DNA from 4 places in the Arsenicicoccus sp. UBA6765 genome. Region 4 is predicted to be linked to each of the others. Evidence: predicted binding sites of a transcription regulator. Region 4 holds the regulator's gene; each other region holds the start of a gene.
What was found. The regulator LexA, encoded in region 4, represses DNA repair genes until DNA is damaged. The targets are predictions, from matches to a motif close to TCGAACANNTGTTCGA.

Region 1 (3,183 bases), on a different contig from region 4:
GGCCTCGGCAGCCCCTGGGTGGCCCACCCCGAGGGGCTCGACCACGCCGACCAGCTCGTGTCCCTGGTGCGCGCCCTGGGCGGCTTCACGGTGGGGGTGGCGGCGTTCCCCGACAAGCACCCCGAGTCGGCCTCGCTGGAGCAGGACGCCGACGTGCTGGTCGCCAAGCAGCGGGCCGGGGCGGACTTCGCGGTGACGCAGATGGTCTTCGACGTCGACAACTACCTGCGCCTGCGGGACATGGTGGCGGCGCGTGGCGGGACCCTGCCGATCATCCCGGGGCTGATGCCGATCACCTCGGCCAAGCAGATCACGCGCATGGCCGAGCTGTCCGGGGCCGCCCTGCCCGTCGCCGTGACGTCGCGGCTGGAGGCGGTGGGGGACGACGCCGACGCCGTGCGCGAGGTGGGGGTCGAGATCGCGACCGAGCACGCGTCCCGCCTCATGGCCGAGGGCGCGCCGGGGCTGCACTTCTACACGATGAACCGCTCGACCGCGACGCTCGAGGTCTTCGCCAACCTGGGGCACTGACCCTCAGCCGGTGCGGGTGCCCCAGTCGTCATACCTGCGCTTGAGCCGGACGATGCGCCGCAGCAGCCAGACCACGGCGACGATGCCGGCGAGCAGCAGGATCCCGGCCACCGTGGCGGCCGCCCAGGGATGCTCGGTGGCGAGGGTCATCACGCCGATCACGGCGACGTCCTCCGCGGACGAGATGGCGACGTTGCTGACCGGCTCCGGCGAGGCGTTGACCCCCGCGCGGATCCCGGCCTTGACCCCGTGGCTGGCCAGGGCGCTGAAGCCACCGGTCGCGGCGGCGAAGGCCTGCTCCAGCCCGGACCCCTCGTGGCCGGCCAGGAGATAGCCCAGGGTCGCGCCGACGGCCGGCCGGACGACGGTGTGGACGCTGTCCCACATCGAGTCGAGGTAGGGGATCTTGTCGGCGAACATCTCCAGCAGGAACAGCACCGCGGCGGCGATCAGCACGTCCGTGCGGGTCAGCACGTGCGGGACCAGGTCGATCGAGAAGAACCGCCCGGCCAGGCCCATGACGAGCACCACGGCGTAGGCGTTGATGCCGCTCGCCCAGCCGCTCGTGAAGACCATCGGTAGCAGCTCGGTCCCCATGGGTCCTCCTCAGTGATCGTGTGCTCGTGCTCGTGCTCGGGTCTCGCCGGGCCGGCGGCCTGGCTCGAGCCAAGGGCGTCCGACGACGACGCCTCACGGTATCCGGTCGGGGCCCCTCGGTCAGGGATCGACTGACCTGCGCCGATGCGCAAGCGGGTGACGTGGGGGTGGGGTCTGTCGGTGGTCGGGCCTAGAGTTCTCTCCATCGAACACATGTTCGGTTCACGGGTCGGTTGTTCGAAGGAGGACGGCGATGAGGCGGTGCGAGGACGTCATCGAGGTCAGGCACGAGGGCCGACCGTTGCAGTTCATCTGGCGAGGGCGCCTCTACGACGTGCGCGCGGTCGTCGACCACTGGCGCGAGCGCCGCCCGTGGTGGCGCGAGGTGCCCGACACGCGGTCCATCACCCCCGCCGACCTCGAGGAGGAGGTCTGGCGGGTCGAGGCGGCCCCCGGCCGCTCCGGCTCCCTCGGCGTCTACGACCTGGCGGTGCGCGGCTCGCGCTGGCAGCTCGTCCGGCTCTCCGACTAGGACTCCCCTCCGGCTCTTTCTCCGGCCTTCCTCCCGGCCCTTTCTCTCCCCTCTCTCCCCTCTCTCCCCTCTATCTCCCTCTATCTCCCTCTCGTTCTTCTTCCGGCTCTCCCGACCGGACCGTATGACGAAAGCAGGTGCACCATGACCGCCACGATCGCCACCAGCACGCGTCCGCCGCTGACCACGGCGACGCTCGACCTGCTCGACCGCGCCTACGCCGCCCTCGCCGAGGCGACCTGCGCGGGCACGACCGCCGACCGCTACGTCGCGGCGCACCTGTCGGGGCTGCGCGCCGGGGCGGCGCTGCTCGCCACCCGGGGACCGGTCTCGGGCCGGGGACGGCCCCGCAGCGTCTGGGAGCTGCTGCCGGCCGCCGCGCCGGAGCTGGGGGAGTGGGCCGCGTTCTACGCCGCCTCGGCGACCCGCCGCTCCGTGGCCGAGCGGGGTGGACCCGTCTCGGCGCGCGAGGCGGACGACCTGGTGCGGGCCTCCGAGACCTTCCTCGCCCTGGTCGAGTCCGCCCTCGGGGCCCCGCCGCACGCACCGCTGCCGTCCCTGCAGGTGGCCACCGGTGGCCGATGACTTCGTCCACCTGCACGTGGCGTCGGGCTGCTCCCTGCGCTACGGCACCACCCCACCGGCCGACCTGGTCGATCTCGCCGTGGGGCACGGCCAGGCTGCGCTGGCGCTGACCGACCGCGACGGCCTCTACGGCGCGGTGAAGTTCGCCCAGTCCTGCCTGGCCCGGGGCATCGACCCGATCCTGGGGGCGGACCTCGCGCTGGGCGAGGTCGCCGGGCAGCGGGCCAGGCCGGCCGGACGCACCCCCGTGCGCGGTGGTGCGGTCGTCGACCCACGGCTGCCCCGGGTCACCGTGCTCGCCCGGGGACGCTCCCGGGTCGAGCAGGGCCACGGCTGGGCGCGGCTGTGCCGGCTGGTGTCGGCGACCCACCTCGCGGGCGAGCGGGGAGAGCCGGTGACGAGCCGGGCGCTCGTGGCCGAGCACGCCGACGCCCTCACGGTGCTGGTCGGCCCCGACTCCGACGTGGGCCGGGCGGTCCTGCGCGGCCGGCCCGACCAGGCCCGGCACCTGCTGGAGCAGTGGCGGCACGCGCTGCCCGGGGACGCCCTCGTCGTCGAGGTCGTCCTGCACGAGGGGCCGCCGGGATCCGTCGGCAGCCGCCGCCAGGCCGCCGCGCTGCTCGCGCTGGCCGACGACGTCGGGGTCCCCGCCGTGCTGACCGCCGCCGTGCGCCACGGCCGCGCCGAGGACGCGGTCACGGCCGACGTGCTCGACGCGGCCCGCCGGCTCGTCGCCCTCGACACCCGGCACCTCGACCGGGTGACCACGCTGGGTCACCTCGCCTCGACCCCGGACATGCTCGCCCTCGCCCGCCAGGCGTGCGGCGGGGATCGCGCCCGCGCCGACGAGCTCGTGCGCACCACGCTGCGGGTCGCCGACGACTGCCGGCTCGACCCGCGCGGCGACCTCGGGATCGGATCGGTCCAGCTGCCCGAGC
Region 2 (3,183 bases), on a different contig from region 4:
GGCACCCAGGCGGGTCATGGTGCGGCGCATGATTTTCCTTTCGTCGTACGGTCGTTCGCTCTTTGTACTGCTTCATGTTTGCCAGGTGAGGGCAGGCTCATGCGGGAGGTTGGATGCGATCCATGTCATAGTCTGCGCGAGGTGTAACAGGTCACCCTGCGTACTCGTGCTGGTCACAGGCTCGGCGACTCCTGAGCGAACCGCGGCTTGCGTGACGCCGTTCGGGTGGCGAGTTGCACCTTCGTGACCTGAGCGACATGGTGTGCGGATGCGCCTGTCCGACCTCCGACGGCTCCTGGACGAGGAGTTCGGGCCCGGTTATGCCCCGACCGTGGCCGCCGACCACCGCATCTCCGGCCTCGGCAGCCGCACGGCGGACGAGGCCGTCGCCGACGGGGTCCAGCCACGCACCGTCTGGTTGGCCCTGTGCGACGACTTCGAGGTCCCGGAGTCCCGCCGGCTCGGACGCGATCGCCCGCTGCGGCGCGACGCACCGCTGGACTGACGCCCGCGAGCAGGTCGTATGCCGGGTCCCGCCGTCTCGGTAGGGTCGCCCCCATGACGACCGGCGCCGCATCCCGCACCACCCGACCGGACTGGGACGACTACTCCCTGGGGGTCGCGGACGCCGTCGCCGTGCGGGCCGACTGCCGACGTCGTCAGGTCGGGGCCGTCATCGTCTCGGAGGACCGCCGGATCATCTCGACCGGCTACAACGGCGCGCCCTCGGGGCACCCGGGCTGCCTGGACGGCCACTGCCCGCGCGGGCTGCTGACCTACGAGCAGACACGCGAGTTCACCGACTACGACACGGGCCCGGGCCGGTGCGTCGCCGTGCACGCCGAGGCCAACGCGCTGCTCTACGCCCGGGCGGACTGCCGCGGGGCGACGGCATACGTCACGGCCCGTCCGTGCCCGACCTGCCGCAAGCTCCTCGCCGGGGCCGGTGTGGTGCGCTCGCTGCACCGTGAGCCGGAGGGGCGCGTCATCGCGGACGACCTGTCCCGATCCATCGTGCTCTGACCGTCCCAGGGTCGCGCGACACGCAGCGCGCCAATGCCCGACATCGAAATTGTGTTCGGTAGAGTCATCCACAGGAGCTCCGGCCGAGCGCAGCATCGTCCACAGGTCGTCACGACCCAGGGAGGGTCTGTCAGTGGTGGCTCCTAGCGTCTGACCCGAGACATCAACCACGTCACGGGTTGCCGGTGGGCGCGATCCGACGAGAGACAAGGACAGCAGTCATGGCAGCAGTCACCCCCATCAAGGGTTCCAAGGCCCCGGCCGACCCCAAGGACGCGAAGTTCCAGGCGCTGTCCTCGGTCCTCGGGCAGATCGAGAAGTCGCACGGCAAGGGCGCGGTCATGCGCCTCGGCGACGACGTCCGGCCCCCGATCGAGGTCATCCCGACCGGGTCGATCGCCCTCGACGTGGCCCTCGGGATCGGCGGCCTCCCGCGCGGTCGTGTCATCGAGATCTACGGCCCCGAGTCCTCGGGAAAGACCACGGTCGCCCTGCACGCGGTGGCCAGCGCCCAGCGCAACGGCGGCATCGCCGCGTTCATCGACGCCGAGCACGCCCTCGACCCGGAGTACGCCAAGAAGCTCGGCGTCGACACGGATGCCCTGCTGGTGTCCCAGCCCGACACGGGTGAGCAGGCGCTGGAGATCGCGGACATGCTGATCCGCTCCGGCGCGCTCGACATCATCGTCATCGACTCCGTGGCGGCCCTGGTGCCCCGCGCCGAGATCGAGGGTGAGATGGGCGACAGCCACGTCGGCCTGCAGGCCCGCCTCATGAGCCAGGCGCTGCGCAAGATCACCGGTGCCCTGTCCACGAGCGGCACCACCGCGATCTTCATCAACCAGCTCCGCGAGAAGATCGGCGTCATGTTCGGCTCCCCCGAGACGACGACCGGTGGCAAGGCGCTGAAGTTCTACGCCTCGGTGCGCCTGGACGTCCGCCGCATCGAGACGCTCAAGGACGGCGCCGACGCGGTCGGCAACCGCACCCGCGTCAAGGTCGTCAAGAACAAGGTGAGCCCGCCGTTCAAGCAGGCCGAGTTCGACATCATCTACGGCGAGGGCATCTCGCGCGAGGGTGGCCTCATCGACATGGGGGTCGAGCAGGGCTTCGTCCGCAAGGCCGGCGCCTGGTACACCTACGAGGGCGACCAGCTCGGGCAGGGCAAGGAGAACGCCCGTCAGTTCCTCAAGGACCACCCCGAGGCCGCGGACGAGATCGAGCGCAAGATCAAGGAGAAGCTCGGCATCATCAAGCCGATCGATGCTCCCGTCTCCGAGATCCCCGCGGTCGAGCCCCCGGTCGAGTTCTGAGTCGTATGCCGGACCCCACCGCCCCAGGGCGTGGGAGCTGGAGCGGGGCCGCCTCGTGGGATCACACCCAGGAGACCGGCCCCGCTGCCGTCCCGACGCCCCTCGCTGCCGACCGACCGGATCTCGAGGCGCCCGTCCTCACCGACCGGTCAGATCCCGACGCCCTCGGTGCCGCCGATCGGTCAGTTCCGGACGCGAGGCTCGAACGCGCCCGCGAGGCCTTGGCGCGTGCGGAGTCCGGTGCGGCGCAGGGCGTTCCGGACTTCCTGCCCCGGGATGCGCAGGTCGCCCCCGCCACCTGGGAGGACCTGCGCACCGAGGGGCGTGAGGAAGCCAAGGCGCTGACCGCGCCGAAGGCGCCGAGGGCGCGTTCGGGGCGCGGCGGCGCGGCGATCGGCGGCAAGCGCGAACGATCCAAGCCCCGGCGCAGGGGCCGGGCCGAGGACCCGCCCGCGGAGGGCGCGGCCGCCGTCGACGCCGAGCCCGACCACGAGGACGTCGCGCGGCAGATCGTGCTGCGCCAGCTGGCCATGGCACCCCGCAGTCGCGCGCAGCTCGAGACCAAGCTCCGCCAGCGTGACTGCCCCGAGGACGTCATCACCCGCGTCCTCGACCGGATGACCGAGGTGGGGCTCGTGGACGACGAGGCCTACGCCGCGATGCTCGTCCGTTCGCAGCAGGCGACCAAGGGCCTGGCCAAGCGCGCCCTCGCGCACGAGCTGCGCAAGAAGGGCATCGACAAGGATCTGGCCGACGCGGCCCTCGACGAGGTCGATCCGGAGGAGGAGCGTCGCACCGCACGCGAGCTGGTCGACAAGAAGCTCCGCTCGATGGGCGGCCTGGCGGT
Region 3 (3,183 bases), on a different contig from region 4:
CGGACATCACGAGGAGCTTACGTATGAGCGGCCACTCCAAATGGGCCACCACCAAGCACAAGAAGGCGGCGATCGACGCCAAGCGCGGCAAGCTGTTCGCCAAGCTGATCAAGAACATCGAGGTCGCCTGCAGGCAGGGCGGCGCCGACCCGGCCGGCAACCCCACGCTGTACGACGCGGTCCAGAAGGCCAAGAAGAACTCCGTCCCCAACGACAACATCGACCGTGCGCTGAAGCGCGGCTCCGGTGCTGACTCCGGCGGCGCGGACTGGCAGACGATCATGTACGAGGGCTACGCCCCCAACGGTGTCGCCGTGCTGATCGAGTGCCTCACCGACAACCGCAACCGCGCCGCCACCGAGGTGCGCGTGGCGCTGACCCGCAACGGCGGCAACCTCGCCGACCCGGGCTCGGTCGCCTACAACTTCTCGCGCAAGGGCGTCGTGACGCTCACCAAGCAGCAGAAGGACCGCGAGCTGACCGAGGACGACCTCCTGGAGATCGTCCTCGACGCCGGCGCGGAGGAGGTCAACGACGACGACGAGACCTTCGAGATCATCTCGGAGGCAGGCGACTTCGTGGCCGTGCGCACCGCGATCCAGCAGGCGGGCCTGGACTACGAATCGGCCGAAGCGAGCTTCGTGCCCAACCTCAAGGTCGAGCTGGACGCCGACGGCGCCCGCAAGATGCTCAAGGTCGTCGACGCGCTCGAGGACAGCGACGACGTGCAGAACGTCTGGACGAACGGGGACGTGAGCGACGAGGTCGCAGCCGAGCTTGATTCAGAGGACTGACGACGGCGCGAGGACACGAGCGAGCGGGGCTGGGGACGACGAGGGTCGTGCCCGGCCCCGCTCGCGTTCGTCTGGAGCGTTCCCGTCAGGGGTTGTGGTGGCGGTCTTGCCGTGCGGCGTCGGTCTGGGGCTGCAGCGCGAGACGGGGGATGGTGGGCGACACGGGGGGTGGTGGGCGAGACGGGGGATGGTCGTGGAGCGCGCGGAGGCGCTCTGGCGAACGTGTGTTCGGTCTGTCGGTGTGTCCCGCGTAGCCTGACGGTGCGCACGGTGGAGACTGTCGGTGCGCAACGTGGACACTGTCGCGCGACACGTCCGGCGAGAGGGAAACGACATGCGGGTGCTCGGCGTCGACCCCGGTCTCACCCGCTGCGGTGTCGGCGTGGTGGAGGGAGTCCCCGGCCGTCCCCTGCGGCTGGTGGCGGTCGGCGTGATCCGCACCCCGAGCAGCGAGCCGCTGCACCAACGACTGCTGACCATCCAGACCGAGCTGGAGGACTGGCTGCACCACCACGACCCGGACGCGATCGCGGTGGAGCGCATGTTCGCCCGTGGGGACGTGTCCACGATCATGGGGACGGCCCAGGCGAGCGCGATCCCGATGCTCGCGGCCGCCCGCCGCGGGCTGCCGCTGGCCCTGCACACGCCGTCCGAGGTCAAGGCCGCGGTGACGGGCAACGGGCGGGCGGACAAGGCCCAGGTCACGAGCATGGTCATGCGGGTCCTGGGCCTGGACGAGCGGCCCACCCCCGCGGACGCCGCGGACGCCCTGGCCCTCGCCATCTGCCACGTATGGCGGGGCGGGGCGGCGTCACGGCTCGCCTGCGCCGTGACCGACAACCGCACGGCCGAGGCGCTCGATGCCGCGCGGCGCCGGCAGCAGGCCGCCCCCAACCGTTGGCAGCAGGCCGTGGCGGAGCATCGTGCGCAGGGTGGCGGCTCGGCCCACCCCGCGGTGGCGGCGGCCCGTCGCCAGGCGGTGCGGCGCGGGACGTCGTCGTGAGGGCTACCCTCGGGGCGGCACCGACGCTCGCGGCCCTCGGGAGTGCGACGATGCCGACGACGCCTGGGTCTGCGGTGAGCCGGGATGCGGTGCTGCGGCATACGACGAAGACGACTGGACCACAGGAGAACTCATGATCGCGTCCGTCTCCGGCACGGTGCTGACCGCCCACCTCGACCACGTCGTGGTCGAGGTCGGGGGCGTCGGCATGCTGGTGCACACGACTCCCGCCACGGCCGCCGGGCTGCGCGTGGGGCAGCAGGCCCGCCTGTCGACGACCCTCGTGGTGCGGGAGGACTCGCTGACGTTGTACGGCTTCGGCGACGACGACGAGCGGGCGCTCTTCGAGCAGGTGCAGACCGTCAGCGGGGTGGGGCCGCGGCTGGCGCTCGCGATGCTGTCGGTGCACGCCCCCGACGTCACGCGCGCGGCCATCGGGTCGGGTGACATCGCGACCCTGACCAAGGTGCCCGGCATCGGCAAGAAGGGCGCCGAGCGCATCGTGCTCGAGCTCCGCGACAAGGTCGGCGTCCTCCCGGGCGCCACCCCGGGCGCGGGTGCCGCGCCGGCCGCGGGCGGGACCCAGCCGCAGGTCGTCGAGGCGCTGGTCGGGCTCGGCTGGAGCGTCAAGCAGGCCGAGGACGCCGTCGGGCGGGTGGCGTCAGCCGGCGACGCGGCCAGCATGGCCTCGACCTCCGCGATGCTGCGCGCCGCCCTGCGCGAGCTGGGGCGCTGACCCGTGCCCGAGGTGTGGGAGCGAGGGGCGGACGACGAGTTCGCCGGTCGGGCCGACGACGGCAGCTATGACGCGACGGCGCGGGTGGTCGACGCCCGTGGGGTCGACGACGAGCAGCGGGTCGAGGCGGCACTGAGGCCGAAGCGGCTGGCGGACTTCCCCGGGCAGCCGCGCGTGCGCGACCAGCTGTCCCTGGTGCTCGAGGCCGCGCGACGCCGGGACGCGGTGCCGGACCACATCCTGCTGTCGGGTCCGCCCGGGCTCGGCAAGACGACGCTGGCGATGATCGTCGCGGCCGAGCTGGAGCGGCCCATCCGGGTCACCAGCGGACCCGCCATCCAGCACGCCGGTGACCTCGCGGCGATCCTGTCCAGCCTGGCTGAGGGCGAGGTGCTCTTCCTCGACGAGATCCACCGCATGGCCCGCCCGGCGGAGGAGATGCTCTATCTCGCGATGGAGGACTTCCGGGTCGACGTCATCGTGGGCAAGGGGCCGGGCGCGACCGCGATCCCGCTCGAGCTGCCGCCGTTCACCGTCGTCGGGGCCACGACGCGCGCCGGACTGCTGCCGGCGCCGCTGCGCGACCGGTTCGGGTTCACCGGTCACCTCGACTTCTACTCCTCCGACGACCTCGCCGCGATCCTCGTGCG
Region 4 (3,183 bases):
TCCTGTTGGGCGGATCACTGGACATGGCCGGCGCCTTCGCCACCTACGTGGCCGCACTCCACCAGACGTACGGGTCCGCGCCGACCGCCTCGCCGGACGCCATCACCACCGACTGACCGAGGCGCGAGGCGCGAGGCACGAGGCACGAGGCAAAGAGGTGCGCCGTGGCGTCACCACCCCCTGATGGTGACCGCCACGACGCAGGTCATGGGCCCCGCCCGCCTGCTGCGACAGGCGACCGCGTCCGCCGGACGGCGATGGGCGCCGAGGGTCTTGCAGCGAGCACGTGCGACGTGCCCGGATGCCCTCTGGCGCAACATCGGTCGGGGCCGTTCGTGAGCGTCAACGTCCCAGCGGACGGATTTGCTCCCGGCGGAAAGGAAGGGAGATCGGCCCGATCAGGACGCCGGCACGACCAGGGTCTGGCCGGTCATGATCTGGTCGTTCTGCAGGTGGTTGGCCTTGACGAGGCGCAGGACGGCGTCGTCCGTGCGGACGCCGGGCATCTCACGGGCCGCGATCTCGGACAGGCTCTGGCCGCCCTCGACGGTCACGACGTGCGCGGCCGTGCCGGCGGGCGCCGCGGTGGCCAGCGACGACCAGGCGGAGAACGCCGCGACGGCGACGAGCACGGCCACGGTGAGGGTCATCGCGAGCCGCCCGCGCCGCGTGAAGCGCAGGCGACGGGGTGCACGGGCCGGGACGGCGTCGCCGGTCGGCACCAGGTGCAGTCGGGGACGGCCGGGCACACGTGCCGGGGCGATGGTGTCGTCCCACGCAACAGCTGCACTCATTGGGTCCTCCTTCTCGACGAGCCGGGGTGGCTCGCTCATCCGTTCGATAGAACGCTTGTACGAAAGTACAGCATCCCCGGGGCTGATGTGAAGACTCGCGTCGAACGAGTGTTTGAAACACGCCTTCGACCCCGGTAGCCTTGGTGGCCACGGGAGACACTCAACCAGGCACCACTGACACACCCCCCGCCCCGAGTGTCTCCACCGCACAGCACTGCAGGTCAGGGGCCCTGCCGGCATCGAGGGAGCGAGCACGATGGCCAAGGTCACCAACCTGCCGGAGCGCGACGGCGGGCAGCGCCTCACCGTCCGCCAGCGCAAGATCCTGGAGTTCATCCGCGACACGGTCGAGCGCCGGGGCTACCCGCCGAGCATCCGCGAGATCGGCGACGCCGTGGGTCTCGCCAGCGTCAGCAGCGTCTCGCACCAGCTGCAGACCCTCGAGCGCAAGGGCATGCTGCGCCGCGACCCCAACCGCCCCCGAGCCATCGAGGTCGTCTCCCCGGACTGGGCTCCCGAGGCGTTCCACACCGACGCCGACGACAGCACCGACGTGACGGGTGCGCGCGACCAGCGGCCGCAGGCGTCATACGTGCCGGTCCTCGGTCGGATCGCCGCCGGTGTCCCGATCACGGCGGAGGAGGTCGTCGAGGACGTCTTCCCGCTCCCCCGCCAGGTCGTGGGCGAGGGCCAGCTGTTCCTGCTCAAGGTGGTCGGCGACTCCATGGTCGACGCCGCCATCTGCGACGGCGACTGGGTCGTCGTGCGCCAGCAGCCCGACGCCGACAACGGCGACATCGTCGCCGCGATGATCGACGGCGAGGCCACGGTCAAGACCTTCAAGCGCAAGCTCGGTCACCCGTGGCTGCTCCCGCACAACCCGGCCTTCGAGCCGATCGACGGCAAGCAGGCGACGATCCTCGGCAAGGTCACGGCGGTGCTGCGCTCCGTCTGAGCGCGCAACCGTCGGACCTCGCCGAGGGTGTCGAGGGCGTCGAGGATCAGGTCACCGGCGTCAGCGACGCGGGCCGTAGGGGTCGCGGTCGGCCCGGTCGTTGACGAACGCGCCCGGTCGATAGCTCACGAAGGCTGCGCCGGCCAGGTTCGCCGCCTCGGCGACCCGCTGCAGCGACCGAGGCCTCACGGCGCCGGTCCATCGACCGGTGTCGAGGCGTTCCTGCATCGCCTGCACCGCGGCGACGTTCTCGGCAGGCGTGAACGTGCAGTGCCCCGTGCGCTGCACGTAGGCCTGGCGCAGCAGCGCGCCGGAGCCGGCTCGCTTCACCTTCGTCGCGTACTCGCTCGTGTACTCCACCGGCGCAGCGGGGTCCGCCACCGTGTGCATCGTCAGCACCGGCACGCGCAGCCGTCCGGTCGGGGCCGACGTGCGCTTCAGCCAGGTCACCGCCGCGGGATCGGCCGTCACGTCGGCGTCGCTGGTGATCTGCCGCAGGTCCTGCTTGAGGTCGAGGCCCGCCGAGCGATAGAGCCGGGCCACGTTGCCCGCCTGGTCGCTGCGGCGCAGGAGCCGGGCATAGTCGACCCCCTTGTTCCACCCGCTGTCCCCGCCCGAGACCTCCTGGATGTCGACGCGTCGCGTCATCATCATCGTCAGCGACCCGATCAGGTAGGTGTACTGCGCCTGCTCGATCGCCACGGCGTCACGCGCCTTGGGCGGGGTCGCACCCGTCGCCCACGTCGGCATGTTCATCAGGGATGCGGCGAGCGCGATCCGGGCGCGTCCCTGCGGGGTGGCCTGAGCCGCCTTGACGGCGTCGACCAGCCGCTGGGCGCTGGCCGCCGCCTCCTCCACGGACGCGAACTTCGTGAGCCGCACGTCCTCGCCGGGCAGCAGCAGGGAGGCGACGGCCTGCTGCCCGTCGAGCTGGTAGTTGTTGAGGTTGAGCCCGCCACCGAGCAGTCCGCAGGTGCTGATCGCCGCGTCGACGTCAGCGTCGCGACGCTCCGCCAGCAGGCTGCTCACCAGCCCTCCCATGGACCGGCCGAAGGCCAGCGTGCGACGCGGCTCGCCGATGCGCGCCTTGAACTCGGCGAGCACGCCCAGCTGGTCGTCGACGGCGCTGCCGAGCGCCCATCCGGTCCGGGCGTATGACGACTGCGCCACGGCATACCCGCGTGCCTGCAGGGCCGCCGAGGTGGGGGCGAACCCGGCGTCCACGGTGGGGTTGACCGCGCCGGTGCGGAACCCGTGGCTGAACAGGATGACGTCGCCGTTCCAGCCGGCCGGGACCGCGATGTCCCAGGTGGAGCCGTCGGGCAGGGTGCCCTGCTCGTGACGCGGCTCGGTGGCACGGGGCTCGGTGGCGCGGGGCTCGGTGCTGCGAGGCTGGGTGCTGCGGGGCGACCCGGCGGCGACCGCGGGTGCCAC

Region 1: the regulator LexA is predicted to act here: its motif matches at 1,334-1,349, upstream of B4K29_RS00565 (DUF6504 family protein).
Region 2: the regulator LexA is predicted to act here: its motif matches at 1,067-1,082, upstream of recA (recombinase RecA).
Region 3: the regulator LexA is predicted to act here: its motif matches at 1,011-1,026, upstream of ruvC (crossover junction endodeoxyribonuclease RuvC).

The regions. Positions count from the first base shown of each region.
Region 1 covers NZ_DKGR01000002.1:111,394-114,576, forward strand. The annotation lists gene metF (methylenetetrahydrofolate reductase [NAD(P)H]) at 1-531, shown strand, start outside; gene B4K29_RS00560 (DUF4126 domain-containing protein) at 535-1,128, opposite strand; gene B4K29_RS00565 (DUF6504 family protein) at 1,382-1,660, shown strand; gene B4K29_RS00570 (SAV_6107 family HEPN domain-containing protein) at 1,805-2,245, shown strand; gene B4K29_RS00575 (DNA polymerase III subunit alpha) at 2,235-3,183, shown strand, end outside.
Region 2 covers NZ_DKGR01000057.1:187,202-190,384, forward strand. The annotation lists gene B4K29_RS15845 (WGxxGxxG family protein) at 1-30, opposite strand, end outside; gene B4K29_RS15850 (DUF3046 domain-containing protein) at 269-505, shown strand; gene B4K29_RS15855 (deoxycytidylate deaminase) at 559-1,023, shown strand; gene recA (recombinase RecA) at 1,245-2,336, shown strand; gene B4K29_RS18365 (regulatory protein RecX) at 2,342-3,183, shown strand, end outside.
Region 3 covers NZ_DKGR01000056.1:17,813-20,995, reverse strand. The annotation lists gene B4K29_RS14825 (YebC/PmpR family DNA-binding transcriptional regulator) at 24-794, shown strand; gene ruvC (crossover junction endodeoxyribonuclease RuvC) at 1,129-1,797, shown strand; gene ruvA (Holliday junction branch migration protein RuvA) at 1,931-2,533, shown strand; gene ruvB (Holliday junction branch migration DNA helicase RuvB) at 2,537-3,183, shown strand, end outside.
Region 4 covers NZ_DKGR01000058.1:34,946-38,128, forward strand. The annotation lists gene B4K29_RS16100 (TetR/AcrR family transcriptional regulator) at 1-116, shown strand, start outside; gene B4K29_RS16105 (LysM peptidoglycan-binding domain-containing protein) at 399-794, opposite strand; gene lexA (transcriptional repressor LexA) at 1,051-1,749, shown strand; gene B4K29_RS16115 (alpha/beta hydrolase family protein) at 1,810-3,183, opposite strand, start outside.